2 regions of the Bartonella sp. B23 genome follow, and region 2 is predicted to be linked to the other one. Evidence: predicted binding sites of a transcription regulator. Region 2 holds the regulator's gene; the other holds the start of a gene.

Region 1 (9,679 bases), 110 kb from region 2:
AGATTACTGAATCTGGAGATTCAGGTTATATTGCAGGTGATAATGTTGATCGTATTGAACTTGATGAAATCAATGATAATTTGATTGCAGAAGGGAAGAGACCCGCATCTGGTACTCCCATCCTTCTTGGAATTACGAAAGCATCTCTTCAAACGCCCTCCTTTATTTCGGCAGCATCGTTTCAGGAAACAACAAGAGTGCTTACTGAGGCAGCTGTTTCTGGTAAAATTGATACTTTGCAAGGTCTTAAGGAAAATGTTATTGTTGGTCGTCTCATTCCTGCAGGTACGGGCGGTACAATTGCTCAAATTCGCCGTATTGCTACAGTTCGTGATGACCTGATTGTAGATGAGCGGCGTAAGTCTAGCAATAATGAAATAGCTAGGGCTATGTTGACAAATATGACAACTGAAGCGGTTGCTGAATAATTTGTATATATATTAAAAAATTGACATAAGAGCGCCTGAATATAAAATTCGGGCGTTTTTTACAGATCGTGGAATGCAGAATCTCCATGTTTTTCTAAAAAATATGACTTTAAAAGTTGTAAGGCGGCTATTATTTTAAGCATTTTTCTGGCTTATTGTATTTTCTTATAATGATATTCATCTTTTCATTCGCTTCTCATTTATAAAGTTCTTATTTTACAGTGGGATAGAAAGTTTATTTCCAATATATTTAAGGTTAAAAAGTGCGTATGGCGATAGGTTGCCATGTGTTAAGGGAATAGGGTTAAATTGTCTGAAAATAAGATAGCTACTGATTTTGAATACTGAGAGATTTTTTTGGATTGATATATTGAAAAGGTGTTATAATGGGTTGTTAAAAATCTTTTCTGTAATCCGAACAATAATTGATTTTCTGCTGTGTGATATTTGCATGACGAGAAAATTCTGTGTTTTTTATATTTTTAAAATTGAGAAAAGTAGAAGATAAAAAGCTAATTAAAACTTTATAAAAAGCGGATATCTGGTAACAGTATATCTACAAAATGGAATGATAAAATTTATGCATGTTATTTCAATTGGCTAATTGACGCACGAACTTTCAACAACTGCTTAGAATTTGCATTATTATGAAGAAGAAGGGATTTTTGTGTTTTTTCGCCATGGAAGTGCACAGCTTTATACGCAAACGAATCTTCACAGTCTAAAATAAATACTGCGTGCTAAAAATAGTTAAATTTTATTTGTCCACAATATTTGATATGTCGACCATAGTCATGAAGCTATCTGATGATAAGAAAAAGCTTGAAGAATTAATAAAAAACGGGCTTATTTATAGCAAATGCAGCGTGATATTGATAATTTCCTGCATGATTTAGAATGCATAGGGAAAATTTTTTGAGAATTTAGCCGAATTAAGAATTAATCGTTGATTATAAAGTTTATTTTACATTCATTTTTTGATGAGAGAAATGAACTGTATGCTCTTTAATGGTAGGCATTGATAGAGACTCAAATATGGTAAGTCTTTCGAAAAAGCAGAGCGAATGAAAAATAGTTGCAAAGGCGTTGCAACACATCGGCTATGAATGAAAAAACAACTATATTTAAATTCACTTTTCAAAAGAGAAAGTAAAAACAATGACGAATGATTCTCCTATTGATATTTTCCAGTCTATTCTGACACGTAAGTCGATTCGCGCTTTTACTCACCAGCCAGTTTCACACGAAACGATCAAAGAAATCTTAAAATTTGCGGCTCGTGCACCATCTGGAACAAATATTCAACCATGGCAAGTCATTGTTCTTACAGGGGGTGTACTGCAAAAAGTAGGACAAGAACTTTCCCAACTCGCACTCTCAGGTGTAAAAGGAGAACGTGAATTTTGTTATTATCCACGTCAATGGCGTGAACCTTATCTTTCAAGACGTCGGAAAATTGGTTTGGATCTTTATAAGAGTCTTGGAATTCAAAAAGACGATCAGGAAAAAATACTTCGCCAAAAAGCGCGGAATTTTTCATTTTTTGGTGCGCCTGTAGGACTTTTGTTTACAATGAATTACGACATGGAAATGGGGAGCTGGCTTGATTTAGGGATGTTTATGCAGAGCATTATGTTAGCAGCGCGTGGGTTTGGATTAGATACATGTCCTCAAGCTGCTTTTGCTGATTATCATAAACAAATTCGTATACTTTTGTCAGTACCTTCTGATCAGCGCATTATTTGTGGCATGGCACTTGGCTATCGCGATGAGAGTGCCCCAGAAAACAATTTTGAGACTGAACGTGAACCAATTGAGAGTTTTGTACGCTTTATTTAATTATATTTATGGAGACATTTTTGTAAGTGAGCGTAATTTTTAAAGAGCTTAGGGTGTTATAAAAATATTTCGGTGAGAACCTCTCACTCTTATCAAATTTTTATATTGCATGTTAACGCTTATTTTACTACCTTTAAAGAATTAAGAGAGTAGTTATTCTACGACCATTGTTCATTTTGAAGGTTGGCTATGGAAAGCGCTATAGAAGGAAAGTGTTGGATGGTAGCAAGACGAGCGACGGTTATATTTATTGCTGTCATTCTTTTAGCTTATCTTACAATTTGATTTTAAATGGGACAAGTGTGATAAAAAAGCGTATACTCAAGCTTTATGTAGTTTTGAGGTGGTGAGTGTTTTTGTCCGTTTTTGAAATCTTTAAAATTGGTATTGGTCCTTCTAGTTCACATACGATGGGGCCGATGACGGCTGCTAATATGTTTTTGCGAGAGATTTTAGCACGGAATTTTTCTCAGTCACTTGATGCTGAAGTCTTTCGTGTACGTGTTTATCTTTATGGTTCTTTGGCCTTCACAGGAATTGGTCATGCTACAGATAAAGCTATTATATTAGGGCTTTTGGGAGAAAAAGCCTCTACTGTTGATCCTGATCGTATGGGATTTTTGTTGGAAAAAGTTACACGTGAAAAGAAAGTGCAGCCAGAAGGTCATTCTACCTATCAGTTTGATTTGCAAAGTGATCTTATTTTTGAACGAAACAAATCTTTACCAGGGCATGCCAATGGACTTGTGTTTGAAGGGATTGATGCTGATGGGAATATTCTTTTGCGGCGGATTTATTATTCTATCGGTGGTGGTTTTGTTGTGACTGAGGATGAATTAAGCTATATGAATGGTGATATACAACCAGAAACATTTGAGGTTCCATACCCCTTTGATTCTGCGCATCAAATGTTATCAATGGCAGAAAAATCAGGATTTTCAATTGCTGAAATGAAGCGCATAAACGAAGAAACAAAGATGGAGCGTTCTACTCTTGATAGAGGGCTCGACAAAATTTTTTCAGCCATGACAAATTGCATTGACAGAGGACTTTCACAAGAAGGCGAGTTGCCAGGTGGATTACATGTTTTACGACGTGCTAAAAAACTGCATGAAACGCTTTTGGAAAATCGAAAGAAAAATCGCAATTACCCGTTTTGTGCAAATGATTGGCTTTCTGTATATGCCATAGCAGTTAATGAGGAAAATGCTGCTGGTGGTCGTGTTGTTACGGCACCGACAAATGGGGCAGCTGGTGTTATACCTGCAGTTCTGCGTTACTACCTTCAGTTTAATGATGGTTCAGATAGAGAAGGAATACATAATTTTTTGTTGACGGCGGCAGCTATAGGTGGTGTCATCAAACATAATGCCTCTATTTCTGGTGCAGAAGTTGGCTGTCAAGGTGAAGTTGGGACGGCGTCGTCAATGGCAGCTGCGGGGTTGACAGCGGCGTTAGGTGGTACACCGGCTCAAATTGAAAATGCAGCAGAGATTGCCCTTGAGCATCATTTAGGAATGACGTGTGATCCAGTTGCAGGTCTTGTGCAGGTTCCTTGTATTGAGCGTAATGCAATGGGGGCTGTTAAGGCGGTGACGGCTTCTTCTCTTGCTTTGCACGGTAATGGGGATCATTTTGTTTCTCTTGATGCTTGTATAGAAACGATGCGTCAGACTGGACATGATATGAGTGAACGCTATAAAGAAACAAGTAAAGCTGGTCTTGCAGTCAATGTTATATCCTGTTAAAGTGTGAAGTGGATATTTGATCTTGTAGATTATTGAGGGGTTATTTATTGCTTACGAAAATACAGGTGGATACCATCATTATAGTTTTTTAGCTCCCAATGTTGCCAGCCACTCTAGATACTAAGATAGTTTATAAAAGAGGTATATGCGATTCTTTCTTAAGCATTTTTTATCTAACACAGCAATATCTACTTGTAATGTATACGCAAGTGGTTTTTGTCGTTTTATTTTATGTGGATTTGAAGTGATGGCATATTCCTGGATCAAGGTTTATCATTACAAAATGTAAAGGGATGAATTATCCGAGGGTATATTATTCAATAAGAAAATTTTTTCAAGCTGCTTTATGTTTAAGAAAATATCATGAGTTTTGGAGACGGCTTAGGTGATTTGTTATATCGTTTATGTTGCTTGGGCGGGTTTGTGTGTTATTGAAAAGAATTTTCTTCATTAAGTTATTACAATGGTATCTAAACAATGAGGGAAGCTGACATTTGATGCTTTCTGTGCCCTTTAAGAGATGGTTTCGTTAAAAAATTGATCAGGTGGTTAAAGAGCAATTTACAACCGCAATTCGTATAAATTTAAAGGAAGACGTGTGCGTACTAAAGAATTTTTAAAAACTTCTAGGCAATGCGCTCATACTCTTATTTATAAAATAATTCTTGTAAAATTATCTATAGAACTAGCCGTTTGTTGAACCTAGATGGATTTTAATAGGTACATTGCCGGTTTTGCTCGCAACGCGTAAATGAATGCGTACAGGAGGCATTACGAGACGACGATTTCGCGTTGTCTGGCAAATAAGAAGGTTTACAAGAGACTTCGTATCTAATGTTGCTGGAGCATATTTTAAATGAGCAAGTCTTGTTGCAGCATCGTGAAGAGAACGCAACGAGAGAAAAGATGATTGCTTCAATAATTTTTCTTTTTCAGAGGATGAAGCAAGAGCATTATGTATCATGACACTATCCTTAACGCGAATTCAAAAACTCCTAGTAAGCTACAGTATAGCAGTTAAAATTTGCTTTCTTTAATGTAGAACAAGCATTAAGTGCGGCTTTTTTTGATTGAAATCCAACAAACCGCGCACGATAATAGCGGTGTCCGCTTTTTTCAAACAATTGCATATGTGAAGATGCATTTTTTAAAGAAGAATAAGCTGTATTTTTTGCTTTTAAAAGCAAAGTTTTTGCTTGTTCTTTACCGGGAAGAGAACCAATTTGGATGGCCCATCCAGCGTTTGTGAATAAAGAAGCTGTAATAATTTTTTTCTCATCGGGTATAGTTTTCTGAGGGTTAGGAATTGGTATAATCACCTTGTTTACAGCAGCTATAGGCATATTTGAATTTCTAGGCTGTTCTACAAATTTTGCGAACAGTGGAGAGATTTCATCATCTGAATTTACTGGCTCAGCTTTAACGATTGGTACAGGAATGTTCGCACCAGTGGGTAAATTATAGTGTGCAGAAGCCATTAAACGTCCATTGGTTTTCATCTGGCTCGCTTTTGGCAAATATTGGCTCAATAAGCTAGCCATATGTTCATCACGTGCGGTAGAAGATTTGCCTCCCATAACGACAGCAACGACGGAGCGCCCATCAAGACGAATCGAAGTCGCTAAATTAAAACCTGACATTTGTGTGTAGCCTGTCTTAATTCCATCGACACCCTTCATTACTTTGACGAGTTTATTATGATTATTAATTATCTGTCCACGAAAATTAAAGCTTTTTATTTTGAATAATTTATACTGTTGTGGAAAATGTTTTCGTAGAGCTAATGATAAAGTGGCCATATCCCGTGCTGTGGTATAATTGCGCACATCCGGAAGTCCTGAAGCATTTGCGAAATGCGTATGTATCATGCCAAGTTTGCGGGCTTTATCTGTCATCATTTGAGCGAATTTTTTTTCACTCCCGCCAAGATATTCTGCAATGGCAGCAGCAACATCATTTGCTGACCGTGTGATGAGCGCTTTAGCTGCTGCTTCTGCAGAAATTGTTTCACCTGCTTTAAATCCGATTTTTGTTGGTGGGCGCATTGTTGCATAACGTGAGATGGGGATAGGTGTATTTGGTGGTACGCGACGCATATGCATAGCTTCAAAGAGCATATACAGCGTCATCATTTTTGCCAAAGAAGCAGGATAACGTTTCAGCGTTGCATTGGCTTCAAATAAAGCTTTTCCTGTATTTGCATCCATAACAATGGCAGCATATTTATCAGGATAGACTCCTTGAGGAGTGGCTGATGCCCAGGAGTAAGAAAGAGCTAAAGCAAAAAACGCAATTGCTACCCTTTTGTAGCAGCGCACAATTTTTTGGCAATTAATATACACTTGCAGTACCCTATTGCTCCATCTACTCTGAACGACTTCTGTAAAGCCCCTTTTATCTGCAGCTTGTTTACACAATTTAGGCGAATGGTATTACTAATTTGTTTACAGAAATTATTTTGTGAGTTTCCATATTTGACTTAAATCTAATCATAAAAGAAAGTTTTCTTCTTTACACAAACAGGTATTGCAATAGTTACGAAAGAACCTAAAATTAACAGAAAATGTGCCTCACGGGAAATGATAATGGCACAGAAGCGAATAACGAATCCTATAGCGTATATTATGCACAAAGAAAAGGGCGATAATTGGGATGAAATCGAGCTTAATGCTATTGTAATGCCAAAGATTAGGTTAAAATTGCAAAAGCCTAAGTTATATCGGGTATTTTTACTTAATGATGATTATACCTCTATGGATTTTGTTGTTTTTGTTTTGAAAAACTTTTTTAAGAAAAATTTCGAAGAAGCAATACGTATTATGTTAAATGTCCATTGTAATGGGGTAGGCGAATGCGGAACTTATAGTTATGAAGTCGCCGAAATGAAAATAGTACAAATGAGGAAATGCGCACGTCAAAATGAATATTCATTACAATATGTAATGGATGGGAAGTGAGGGATTATGCCATCTTTTACACCTAGCCTTGAAGAAGTTTTGCGTCGTGCATTAACAATCGCTACCCAGGCGCGGCATGAATATGCGACATTAGAGCACCTTTTGCTTGCTCTGCTAGATGATGCTGATGCAAATTCAGTTATTCAGGCTTGTCAGGTAGATGTAGAGGAATTGCGAGAACGTCTAATAAATTATATACAGTCAGAGTTGGATGTACAGATTAAAGCTGATGAAGATACAAAACCAACGACATTTTTTCAGCGTGCTATTCAACGTGCGGTGATTCATGCTCAATCAGCTGGAAAAGATGAAGTATCAGGGGCAAATGTTCTCGTTGCAATTTTTTCTGAACGTGAAAGTTATGCAGCATATTTTCTTCAAGAGATGGGAATGACACGCTATGATGCTGTGCGTTTCATTTCACATGGTATCACACGGGATGAGGGATTATCCATGTTACTTGAGGGGATTGAAGAGCAATTAGATCAACAGATTTCAGACAATGATGAAAAGGTAACGAGTGCGTTGACGAGTTATTGTGTTGATCTCAATTGTAAAGCACGCAACGGAAAAATTGATTTATTAATTGGTCGTGAAGCAGAAATTTCACGCATGATTCAGGTTTTGTGTCGAAGATCAAAAAACAATCCGCTTTTGGTTGGTGATCCTGGAGTTGGAAAAACCGCTATAATTGAGGGGTTGGCGAAACGCATTATTGATGGGAAAGTTCCTGAAGTTTTATCAAATGCAACGATATTTTCTCTTGATATGGGAGGGCTTATTGCGGGCACACGTTATCGTGGTGATTTTGAAGAACGATTAAAACAAGTTATTAAAGAATTTGAGCAGTATCCAGATGCTATTTTATTTATTGATGAAATTCATACCTTAATTAGAGCGGGGGCTACATTGGGAGGGAATATGGATGCGGCAAATCTTTTAAAACCTGCATTATCTTCCGGAGTTATTAGATGTATTGGTTCGACGACTTACAGAGAATATCGCAAAATTTTTGAACAAGATCGTGCTTTAGAGCGCCGTTTTCAGAAGATTGATGTTAACGAACCTTCTATCGCTGATGCAATTAAAATTTTGCAGGGGTTGAAGTCTTATTTTGAAAATTTTCATCAGATAAAATACACTGATGAAGCAATGAGGGCATCTGTAGAATTGTCATCACGTTATATGATTGATCGTCGATTACCTGATAAAGCAATTGATGTTGTTGATGAAAGTGGTGCAGCACAAAAGCTTTTGCCAAAAAAACAACGAAAAAAGAGTATAGGCGTTAAAGAAATTGAAGCAACAGTTGCCACTATGGCAAGGATTCCACCAAAAACAGTTTCTGGTGATGATCAAAAAATTCTTGGTAATCTTGAAAGAGAATTAAAACATGTTGTTTATGGACAAGATCAGGCAATTTCCGCTTTGGTGTCGTCAATTAAATTGGCGCGAGCAGGATTGCGCGAATCAGATAAACCAATAGGAAGTTATTTATTTTCGGGACCAACAGGCGTAGGAAAAACTGAAGTTGCAAAACAACTTGCATCTTCTTTAGGCATTGAACTGTTGCGTTTTGACATGTCAGAGTATATGGAACGGCACACGGTAGCACGCTTAATAGGAGCTCCTCCAGGTTATATAGGGTTTGACCAAGGGGGGCTTTTGACCGATGCAGTTGATCAAAAACCTCACGCTGTTCTCTTGCTGGATGAGATTGAAAAAGCGCATCCAGACTTGTTTAATATCTTACTGCAGGTGATGGATTACGGCAAGTTAACAGACCATAATGGCAAAAAAATTGATTTCCACAATATCATTTTAATCATGACGACCAATGCCGGTGCTTCAGATATGGCAAAATCAGCCATTGGATTTGGCAAAGTGTACCGCGATGGTGATGATATTGAAGCGATTAATCGATTCTTTATGCCGGAATTTCGTAACCGGTTAGATGCGATCATTCCATTTTCACCTTTATCTCAGGAAACTATCAGCCAGATTGTGCAAAAATTTATTTTTCAGCTTGAAGCGCAATTAGCTGAACGAGGAGTTTGTTTTGGATTAACTCCCCCTGCAATAATCTGGCTCGCTAACAAAGGATACAATTCTCAAATGGGGGCACGTCCATTGATTCGTGTTATACAAGAACATATTAAAAAGCCATTAGCTGACGAAATTTTATTTGGAAAGTTACGCAATGGTGGCATGGTACGTGTCTTGACACAAAAATTAAATGGGGAAAAAGAGAAGTTGCAGTTAAAAATTTCACCTTCTGATATGTCTGTTGATTCGAATAACAGAAAAATGGTGCATTCTACAAAAAAACGTGTGAAGAAAAAAGCTCAACAACTTAAATAAGTGCTTTAAAGAGCTGCACGGATTTTTTTTGCATTTTCTTCAAGGATTTCTGTAGACGTTATAACATTATTATGAAGGGAAATCTCTATTCCTTCCATACGCGGTATAATATGGAAATGGAGATGATAAACGGTTTGTTGACTAGCTGCTTCATTAAATTGCATAATTGTTATACCATCTGCTTGAAAAGCTTTTTTAACAGCTCTAGCGATTTTTTGAACGGCTTTGATAACTGGAAACAGTATTTCAGTATCTGCATCCAGTAAGTTTCTAAAGCCTTTTCTGGGAATAACCAGCGTATGACCTGGTGCTTGTGGCATAATGTCCATAAATGCAATGACATCTT
Region 2 (9,679 bases):
GTGACGTTATTGAAGTTCGTGAAAAATCAAAGCAGCTTGTTTTGGTTTTAGAATCTGTGCAATTAGCTGAACGTGATGTGCCTGAATACATTGAAGCGGATCATAATCAAATGAAGGCAACATTTGCGCGTGTTCCTGCTTTTGCGGATGTTCCTTATGCTGTGCAGATGGAGCCCAATTTGGTTGTTGAGTTTTATTCTCGATAAGTTCTCTGGGAAAGATTGCTCTCTTGATTTTATGATATGCTCGGAGACGTTATGTTTATTTAAAGTGCTTGGAGATAACAAGCGGTTTTTATAGATAGTGCTGTATCAAGTTTGTCGTTGTGTTTTATAGCATTCTAACTTGTATAGCACCGTTTCTTTTTATTACATACCTCATCTTATACGGAAGGTGAGTGTGAGTTTGAGCTGCGTTCCATCTGTTGTTATCTTGATCATACTTTCGGAATAAGGTATTTCTTGTGCATGATTGTGATATCATGGTTAGTGTTTCAGTCGAGTATCAGGAAATGAAAGAGAATGTAGAAGAAGATGATCTTTTAATGGGAAAAGTTGATGACTGTCATCCAATATTTCGGACTTCTCCTTCAACCGTAGAGTTTAATAAATTACGTAAACGGCTTTTACGTCATATTCGGCAGGCGTTTGATGATTTTTTTATGCTTTCTTCAGGAAAAAAATGGCTTGTTGCTTTATCAGGTGGAAAGGATTCTTACGGTTTATTAGCGCTTCTTCTGGATTTAAAATGGCGTGGTCTTTTATCTGTTGAAATTTTGGCTTGTAATCTTGATCAAGGACAACCAGGTTTTCCAAAGAACGTTCTTCCAGATTTTTTAAATTCTTATCAAATTCCATATCGCATTGAATATCAGGACACTTATTCCATTGTAACGGACAAATTGTCACATACGCAAACATATTGTTCTCTTTGTTCTAGGTTACGACGTGGCAATTTATACCGTATTGCACGTGAAGAGGGATGTTCTGCAATAGTTCTTGGGCATCACCGTGATGATGTTCTTGAAACATTTTTTATGAATTTATTTCATGGTGGGCGATTAGCAGCTATGCCTGGAAAGCTTATCAATGATGAAGGAGATCTTTTTGTTTTGCGCCCTCTTGTTTATGTTGCAGAGGAAGATATGGAAAAATTTTCTCAGGCAATGCAATTTCCTATTATTTCTTGCAATCTTTGCGGCAGTCAGAATGGTTTGCAACGCAACGCAATGAAAGAAATGTTAAGTGATATAGAAAAAAGAATGCCTGGACGTAAAGACACTATGATTCGTGCCTTGAGTAATGTGCGTCCAAGGCATTTACTTGATAAAAAAAATTTTAATTTTAAAGACTTAATATAAATATTAAATGTTGAAATTTTTTTATAACTTCAAATCGTGACACCATAAATATCATAAACATTTGATTATTTGGTTTTTGTGATGATAAATTCGCAGATACCTAATGGTTGCCGTGATGATATATGCGCAACGCCATCTATTTCTGGGGCATCATATTGACTATGACCTTTTCCTGCTTTGCCTTTATTTTCATCAATAAGAATTTGAAGTCTTTTTTCGATTTTTTTCTTTAAAAGATGATTGGAAATTTTTTGTTGTTTTGCCGTAAAATGATAGCAGCGTTTTTCTTTTACTTCTTCAGAAATGTTTTCTAATCTAAAATCACTTGCTTCTTTGTATTTAAAACAGCCAGCATATTAAATTTTACTTCCTATCACTATTCAAGGAGTATATTAAATTCTTCATTTTTTCACCTGGAAAACCGATAATAAATGTTGACTGCAAAGTAAGATCTGAGCAAACTGTTTGCTACTTTTCAATTCTACGATTTGTTTTTTTCATAAAAGCAGGATGTTTCATATTGCGCAAAAAATTTGGTGGGCATGCTGAAAAGGAGGGATATCCAGGTAAGGCATAATTTTTTCGTCCAGCAATTCAATAACTTTATCAACATGCGGATGAGGATAAACATAATGCATGCATATCAAAATATCTATGTTGCCTAATCCGCGACAAAGATCAAGAAAATTTGTTTTTACTGTGCGATCTTTTCAAGAAATTTTCAAATATTTAATATCAATGCCGTAAGTACTGATATCTTGTGAAATAACTAAAAGTTCTTTTACGCCTGTTTTTACCAGTTTTCATTTTCGCTAAGAACATCATCGATGGAACGTGAGGTCGGATTACCGCGCAGGATAGGGACGATGCAAGAGCTGCACCGATTAAAGAATCTTTTAGAAATTTTAAAATAAGTATAATGGCAAGGTGTTAAACGAATACCTTGAGGGGAAACTAAATCAATAAAATGATTATGAATTGGAGGAGTTGCTGAATGAACAGTTTGTATAACGCTTTCATAGGCTTGTAGAGCTCTGTAATAGTCAACACATCGGTGTGCTTGGCGAATAACGTCAGGATCAGCACCAAGACAGCTCGTTACAATAACTTTTTATTTTCTTTGATAATTTCATCAATATTGATGAGTGGTTTGTTTCAGGAAGAATTAAGAAAACCACAAACATTCACAGTAATGAGATCATCGCCTTGCTACTTACGTGAGGTTTCATAACTTTTAGATCGGAGTTTTGTAATAATTCGCTTAAAATCTATCAACGCTTTTGGATATCCAGGGGAGATGAAGCTAACACGATGTGCTGTTATGATAAATTCTGCAACTTTATAATGATTAAATTTTATTTATTATTTTTACTTCATGAAGAATAAAGAATGTGCTTTATCCTTGATAGGTGTGCAATACAATTCATTACAAAGTCATTTGCTTTTTTCTATGATATTTTGTGAGTGCGACTATTTCATTTGTAGATACAGCAGAATACAAAAAACACCAAATATTTTTTATTGAATTTATGCAGTGTGTTTAGGTAAATGTTTTTATTTTTTAATATTTGCGAATAAGCCCTATGAGCTTACCTTGTATCTGTACACGCTCAGACCCGTATATGTATGTTTCGTAGTGAGAATTTGCAGCTTCTAGTATAATAGAGGTTCCTTTACGTCGATAACGTTTTAAAGTTGCTTCTTTTTTATCAATGAATGCTACAATAATTTCACCTGATGTTGCTGTATTTTGGCGTCTAACAATTATGGTATCTTTGTCAAGAATACCGGCTTCAATCATAGAATCATCCTTGACTTCTAAAGCATAGTGTTCACCTGAATTAATCATATCTTGTGGTAAAGAAAGCGTGTTTGTTTGTTGTAATATAGCAGAGATCGGCACACTTGCAGCAATACGACCCATAATAGGAATCATAATACTCTTTTTTTCTTCTACTTCAAAATTATCAAGATCACCAAAGTTTTTTAATATTTTTCTTTTATTTTTCTCTATCACAGTAGGAGAAATTTTACGTGCTAGAGAAAGATTAAATGTTATTTTCTCGGGAAGTCTAATTACCTCTATTGCGCGGGCACGATTTGGCAAACGACGTATAAAACCTCGTTGCTCTAAAGCCACCATAAGCTTATGAATACTAGACTTTGAAGAAAGCTCTAATGCAATTTTCATTTCATCAAAAGATGGAGGAATTCCTATTTTTTTCATATGATTATGAATAAATAAGAGTAGCTCATATTGTTTACATGTCAGCATTCAATATTCCAATCAAAAGAATCAAAAAATAGGTAAAAGAAAATAAAATATATGTATTTATAAATATTATATTTATTGATATAAGTTAAAAAATATTTGTTTACTTATATTTATAAATATTACTTATTTTTATTTGCTACAGTGAAATGTATTTATTATATTACGTTAATAATTATTTAAAGTATATATGAAATAGTACTTCACTAAAATTAGATAATACAACTTATCTTAAACTAAATTTTGTGACTCAGTTTGAGAAACAGTTATCTACCTCTTCCAGGGATAGATCTGTATATCTTCACTTTTTGTCATCAAGAATCCGATCAAAAAGTACTCCACTCATCTAGCAGAGATGGCAGCTTAATTACGCATTTAGATCATTTCCCGTACTGTTTCTGCTTTTTATCTTCAATAAATTGTTTATATCTAAATTATTGAGAAAAGCCTTTTATCATTATAAGCAATATTTTTCAATATTGGTTTAATTTATCTAAGATTTTGATTTATATTTTTATTGTGCATTCCTAAAATCGATCAAATATTTAAAAAATATAAACAAAATATATAATTATATCGTTAACAAAATAGTATAATACCTATAATTATTAATAATTATATTTATTATTATAATTATTAAACTTAACAACAAAGCATACATTTACTTTATTTATTATTTTATTTATAAATACACTTTACCATTTGTACAGATTATCTGTTTTTTACCATAATTTTGAAATATGCACTCTTCCATTCTACAGAATTTGTAATGCATTTTTATGTTGAAATTATTCCTTTTATTCAAACTCAAAATGGAAAAATGTATACATAGTGGTGAGAAAAGACAAAAAATTATTGATAACTAAACCGAATAATAATATTTTTTTCGAAAGGTGTTGACCAAATGAAAAGTCGACCGTATGTTCCAATCACTTTCTGCGAGCAAGATGGCTTGTGTGGGAGCGCGTAGCTCAGCTGGTAGAGCAACTGACTTTTAATCAGTAGGTCCAGGGTTCGAATCCCTGCGCGCTCACCAACTTCGAATAAAATCGATAAATTGTATAAAAGTTTGAGAGTTTGACTTCCTTTATTTATTTTGGCTTGTTTTTCTGTTTATTCTGAGTTTCTCCAAGGCTTTTTTCTCAGTTTTATTGCCAATCATTTTTTATCAGCTTTTTTTGTATAAAGGGAAGACATACTGTTTTCTCTGTACAGCTCAAAAAATTTTTTAAAATGGAATTGCATATCCGTGCGACACGATTTGTTGAAGCACTGCAAGAATAATTATCAAAGATTTTCATCATGATTTTTCTTGTTACTTAAAGCTATAAATGCCTTAAAATTATTATCACGCTACCCAAGTCCCGCTTCTTAGTGTTATGACAGCTCTTGCATTAAGACGTTTCATAAGGGATATTTCCGCTTCCTTTTTATAGTTTTTTACTCACACGTTAGTTCCGATTGTGATGTGCAGAGGGGGGATTTTAATTGATTCGTCATAAGCAGGTTTGAAATAAGAGAATTATACGATATTTTGGAGTCTCATTCAAGTTACAAAATAAAAATTTATCTTTATAAATCAATTAATTATCTTGTTTAGACAAAAGTTCCTATTACTTTGTCAATTTTGAGGATAAAGCAATTGTTGTAAAATCTGGTGAATTAACACCACTCTACGTAAAATCATCAAAAAATCACTGGGAATATAAATAATTTTGTTTCAAATATAATTAACCAACTGTTTTAGAAAAAATAAACGGTATGTGGATATATCAATGATTGTTATCTACTGTAGTGTTAAGGGGTGTTATATCTTTGCTTTCCTTAATTTTTATAATTCTAATAATTCCAGCGGAAATAATTAATGCAGATATAGCTAAAAAATGATTCACTAATACTATAAGTGTAAAAGTTCAGCAATAAAGCTAAACACTACTTCGGCAGAGTTGGCTAAAGTTGAAAAGGTTCTAAAACTCTTATCAAGATTTTCACGACGAAAGTATAATTGAATAGCTAGGAGTAAACCAGTATCCACAAACGCACCAATAAATCTTAAAATAAATGCTAACACTAAAATTAGTTTTAAATAAAATACTGTAGCTAAGGGCATAACAGACATAATAACCTCATACAGAAGCCAAAATACCATTAGCTTTAATGATGTAGCATTTATATAATGCAATGCTAAATTTTTTTATTCTTGATGACGAGTAGAATTGATTTTAAAGTAAATATTGATCATGTTATTTTCTTTTGAATAATGAAATGCACAAGTACTCGTTAATTATAAGAATATATTCTTTCAATTTCTTGATGAATTTGTAACTTATAAGAATAAGTCATGGATTATTTTCGATTGAAGTATAAATATTTATCATTTAATAGTACAACTATATCAATAAACAAGCTATTATCATACATAAGTTCTTTTTAGCTATAAATTTACCTATTTTATAAAGTTGTTTTGTAATATTATGATATCAGACAAAAGATAATATTAGCATATCAATACCAGCCTAATTTCGTAAGTTGCTAAGAGTAATATTTTTCATTATAGGATGATCCGACAAAAAAATATCTAGTTTAGAAAATACTGCTAAGCACAAATAGCAACAGCAAATCCGTGCATAACAATATTGATGCTGTTCAAGATGTATGGCCAAGCATAACATAGAGAGAAGGAATAGCCATTGAATCTAGCGATGTACCAAAATCATTGGGTTGATGCTTCTTTCTGGCAAAAAAATATCAGTAGACCAGGAAAAGAGGATATTTTTATTCATTATGGTGGCAATATTGTTATAAAATGTATCCAAGAACAGTTTGATCAACGACAGTAATTGTCGTCAAGTAGCTTTTTGCACGAGAAACCTTCCAATAAATCTAAATCGCATACCACAATGGCTTCCTTTTTTTTGGATGCGACAGGCAATATTGGCATAGACGCACAAAGAGAAGCCAAAGTTTCTGCTTCTCATCTAGGGTCAAATCAAGGTATCACTATGACGACAAAAAGTATGACGATTGATGGTATGACAAATCACTATATCAATCATTCAGAGGAGCATGAAACAGGTTTTGGTGTTGATTCATGTAATGGCTTTGTGTTGATACAAGGGAGTGAGGGAAAAATGCAAAATGAAGAGAGTTTTGAACATCAATGATCTTCTCTAAATGGATGTGATAATGTCAATACACTGCCAAGAAAAAAGATGTGACAATTGTTGGCTCTAACCTTTCAGAGGAAGATGTTCATCTTACCGCAACCTGTGATGTTAATATTAAGGATGGTCATAATAGCTATAAATCAAACTCTCAAGAAGAACATTCAAGTCTTTGGTTTCAAGTGACCAAGAACCGAAGCGGTGCTTTTGTTGATGTCGGAATTGCGAGTGCGAAAGACACAGGCGATCAATGGGAAAATACCTCTGTTCAACTATAGTTCATAGTAGGCAAAGATATACAGCTCAATGTCGACCGTGATGTGAAGGTGCAAGCAATTACCGTCTCAGCACAGCGAGATGTTAGACATTCATGCCGGAAATAATGTAACGCTCTTAGCCAACCATGATATATCTCATGACAAAGAAATATACGAAAAGTTGTTTGCAGATGTGATAACTTCTGTCAATGTCGACAGTTCAAGACATAAATGATACAGAAAAGCAGGTTAATGCTAAGGATGAGAAACACAAAATCAACAATGGCTTTGTTGCCGGTATGAAAGGCTACAATATCTACAGCAAGGGCAAAGAATTTTTTAATTGGGCAACTGGCAATACAGGAGAAATTTGAAACACAACAAAAAATCGTGGCACTTTAATAAAAGATACCCTTCTCAATGTAGCTGATGTTTCTACCAGTATGGCAGTAGGTTTTCAGTTTGATAATGCTTAGGCCTCTTCTGGTACTTCAATTGCAGAAACAGGTACAGTAGAAGGCGGGCGCGCCATCAATATGCAAGCCGACAAAGGCAACTTCCATGGTGTTGGAGCTAATATTGTTGCCGGCAGAAATTCAGTTTATGCACTAAACAATGATGAACAGAGTGGGAATATCACTCTCAGAGTAGGATAGAACCTTGCATTTGAAAGTGCACAAAATTGTACGCAAAGTACTTCAGTGAATGTTGGTACCAGTTATGATACTGGTGGTGCAGGGGAAACCGACAATACCTTTTTTAGTCAAGGGGAAGGATCCAGTGAGGAGGTTCAACAGAAAAACAGCCATAATTGGCATTGGCACTTTTCTCATCAACAGCAGGGTAAACTACCATACTGGCGGGTGCTGTGGCTTTTGCAGATTATGTAAGAATAGAAGTAGGGGGATGATTTTACCATCACTAGTCGCAGTGATACCGGTCAAATTTGCAGTAAACAGAAATCAGTTTCTGCAGGATTTTGTGGGAGCAAAAATTTTGATGCAGGATTAACAGATCTCTCCTTACAAAATGATCAATCCTCCAGCGATTATCACAGTGTTGTGGAACAATCAGGCATCACAGCCAGTGAGAGCGGTTTTAATATTGCTGTTACAGGCAAAACCACTCTGATTGGAGGCTCATTTCCAGCATAGCGCCGGCAAAAAAGCAATCTGATCATAGGAAGCATCAGCACCAGTGACATTAGCAGCAGTGCAAATGTTTAGTCCAGAAGCCGGAATTTCAGTGTTTTTGCTGGTGGTGTATTGGAACAAGGGTAATACGGTATCATAAAAAACTTGCTAATAATGCTTTGGATCATGGAAAAGCCAAGAATGCGGCGGAAGGAGAACCAAAATCTGCCATCAGTAATGGCACTATCATCCTAACAAATGAATCTGGGCAGAAGGCATCGACGAGGTAAGAGACAGAACAAACTAATAGCCTCCTTAAATCGCAACACAGCTTTGGCCCACCAAGTCGTAGCATCACTAGATGTAGAAAAGCTGGAAAATATAGCCATGAAAGTCATTAGTGAGCCAAGAGGAGCACCGAAAGAAGGCTTTGAATACTACGAAGAAATTTATAAAACTTCTTTCAGCGTAGAGCATCATATTGGTACATTTAAGTATGATAAAGATGGCAATGTGATTTATTCAAAAGATAAAAATGGAAATGATAAAGAAGACATTTATGGAAAGAGAATGCCTCAATATCATTATTAAAATGCTGAGGAAAAAGAACACTCACAACGAGGCTCTGATGGCAAATTTCATGTGTTCTTCAATGATATTTTAAACGCACTAAATGATGTAACGCGTTATGCAGTCCAGTTTGCTGATAACGAGAAGTAGATACTTTAATTTTGTATCATGTCCAAAAGATGACACAGATTTAGTAGAGTTAGGGATAAAAGTGTATCAGAAGTTTTTTGAAGGTAATTTTTGGGGATTTGGTAATTCGATAAAAGAAGTTAGAGGCTCTTGTATAACGTTATAGTAATAACGGTTTACATACTGATGTGCATGGCCATGGTATCCTAACACTGGTAATGGATTTCGTGATATAAAAAAGTATGGCATCTACGGTACAGTTTGCAAGACAGAGATCAATTTCTTCGGATCGGCCTTCAATGCTCAATACATGGTCAATATGTTAGATACATTGAATGATGGCAAGCAAATTTATGTCGGCTTGAAAAAACATAAAAAAGACATTGTTATCAGGAATATTGCCTGGTGGTAATCCCGCTGCAAAGGGGTGTTTGTTGACCACTAGTCAGTAAGAGGAAGTAGCTAGCTTGGTGATAATCGTCGGTAATGTTCATAGTTGTTTTAGAGGTGAGAAGCTAGGATGCAAAACAGTGTATGGATTGTCTTTCCGTATAGGAATTTGTTCAGAGAAAAAATGATAAAAATATTAAAATTATTGAGCGGGATAACCCTGTTTTTTATGGCTGGATGTTACTCAGATCAGCCTCCTTTGACGGCTGTAGATATGTTTGAAAAACCAGGTGCAGATCGACTTGAGATAAAAAAAGCGCTGTTAGAATGTGGAATGCCGACTCTTGATGGCCTCCACTTAGAGATAAGTGTCAATGAAAAAATAAATGGGGATGCATCCATTG

Evidence for each region. The regulator LexA, encoded in region 2, represses DNA repair genes until DNA is damaged. The targets are predictions, from matches to a motif close to TGTTCNNNNTGTGTTCNG.
Region 1: a site for LexA is predicted at 6,557-6,574, ahead of V4B17_RS02040 (ATP-dependent Clp protease adaptor ClpS). Genes of this name have one in related genera too.

What each region holds. Positions count from the first base shown of each region.
Region 1 covers NZ_CP200033.1:480,421-490,099, forward strand. Annotated here, with positions in the region: gene rpoC (DNA-directed RNA polymerase subunit beta') at 1-428, shown strand, start outside; gene V4B17_RS02020 (nitroreductase) at 1,587-2,267, shown strand; gene V4B17_RS02025 (L-serine ammonia-lyase) at 2,618-4,015, shown strand; gene V4B17_RS02030 (hypothetical protein) at 4,701-4,979, opposite strand; gene V4B17_RS02035 (D-alanyl-D-alanine carboxypeptidase) at 5,011-6,357, opposite strand; gene V4B17_RS02040 (ATP-dependent Clp protease adaptor ClpS) at 6,601-6,972, shown strand; gene clpA (ATP-dependent Clp protease ATP-binding subunit ClpA) at 6,979-9,333, shown strand; gene V4B17_RS02050 (HIT family protein) at 9,339-9,679, opposite strand, start outside.
Region 2 covers NZ_CP200033.1:587,722-597,400, forward strand. Annotated here, with positions in the region: gene rpsD (30S ribosomal protein S4) at 1-206, shown strand, start outside; gene ttcA (tRNA 2-thiocytidine(32) synthetase TtcA) at 482-1,360, shown strand; partial or broken gene V4B17_RS02465 (30S ribosomal protein S12 methylthiotransferase RimO) at 1,426-2,683, opposite strand; gene lexA (transcriptional repressor LexA) at 2,922-3,635, opposite strand; tRNA gene V4B17_RS02475 (tRNA-Lys) at 4,593-4,668, shown strand; partial or broken gene V4B17_RS02480 (MFS transporter) at 5,405-5,805, opposite strand; gene V4B17_RS02485 (hypothetical protein) at 6,323-6,472, shown strand; gene V4B17_RS02490 (hypothetical protein) at 6,533-6,796, shown strand; partial or broken gene V4B17_RS02495 (hemagglutinin repeat-containing protein) at 6,841-7,074, shown strand; gene V4B17_RS02500 (hypothetical protein) at 7,263-7,427, shown strand; gene V4B17_RS02505 (hypothetical protein) at 8,520-8,777, shown strand; gene V4B17_RS02510 (hypothetical protein) at 9,460-9,679, shown strand, end outside.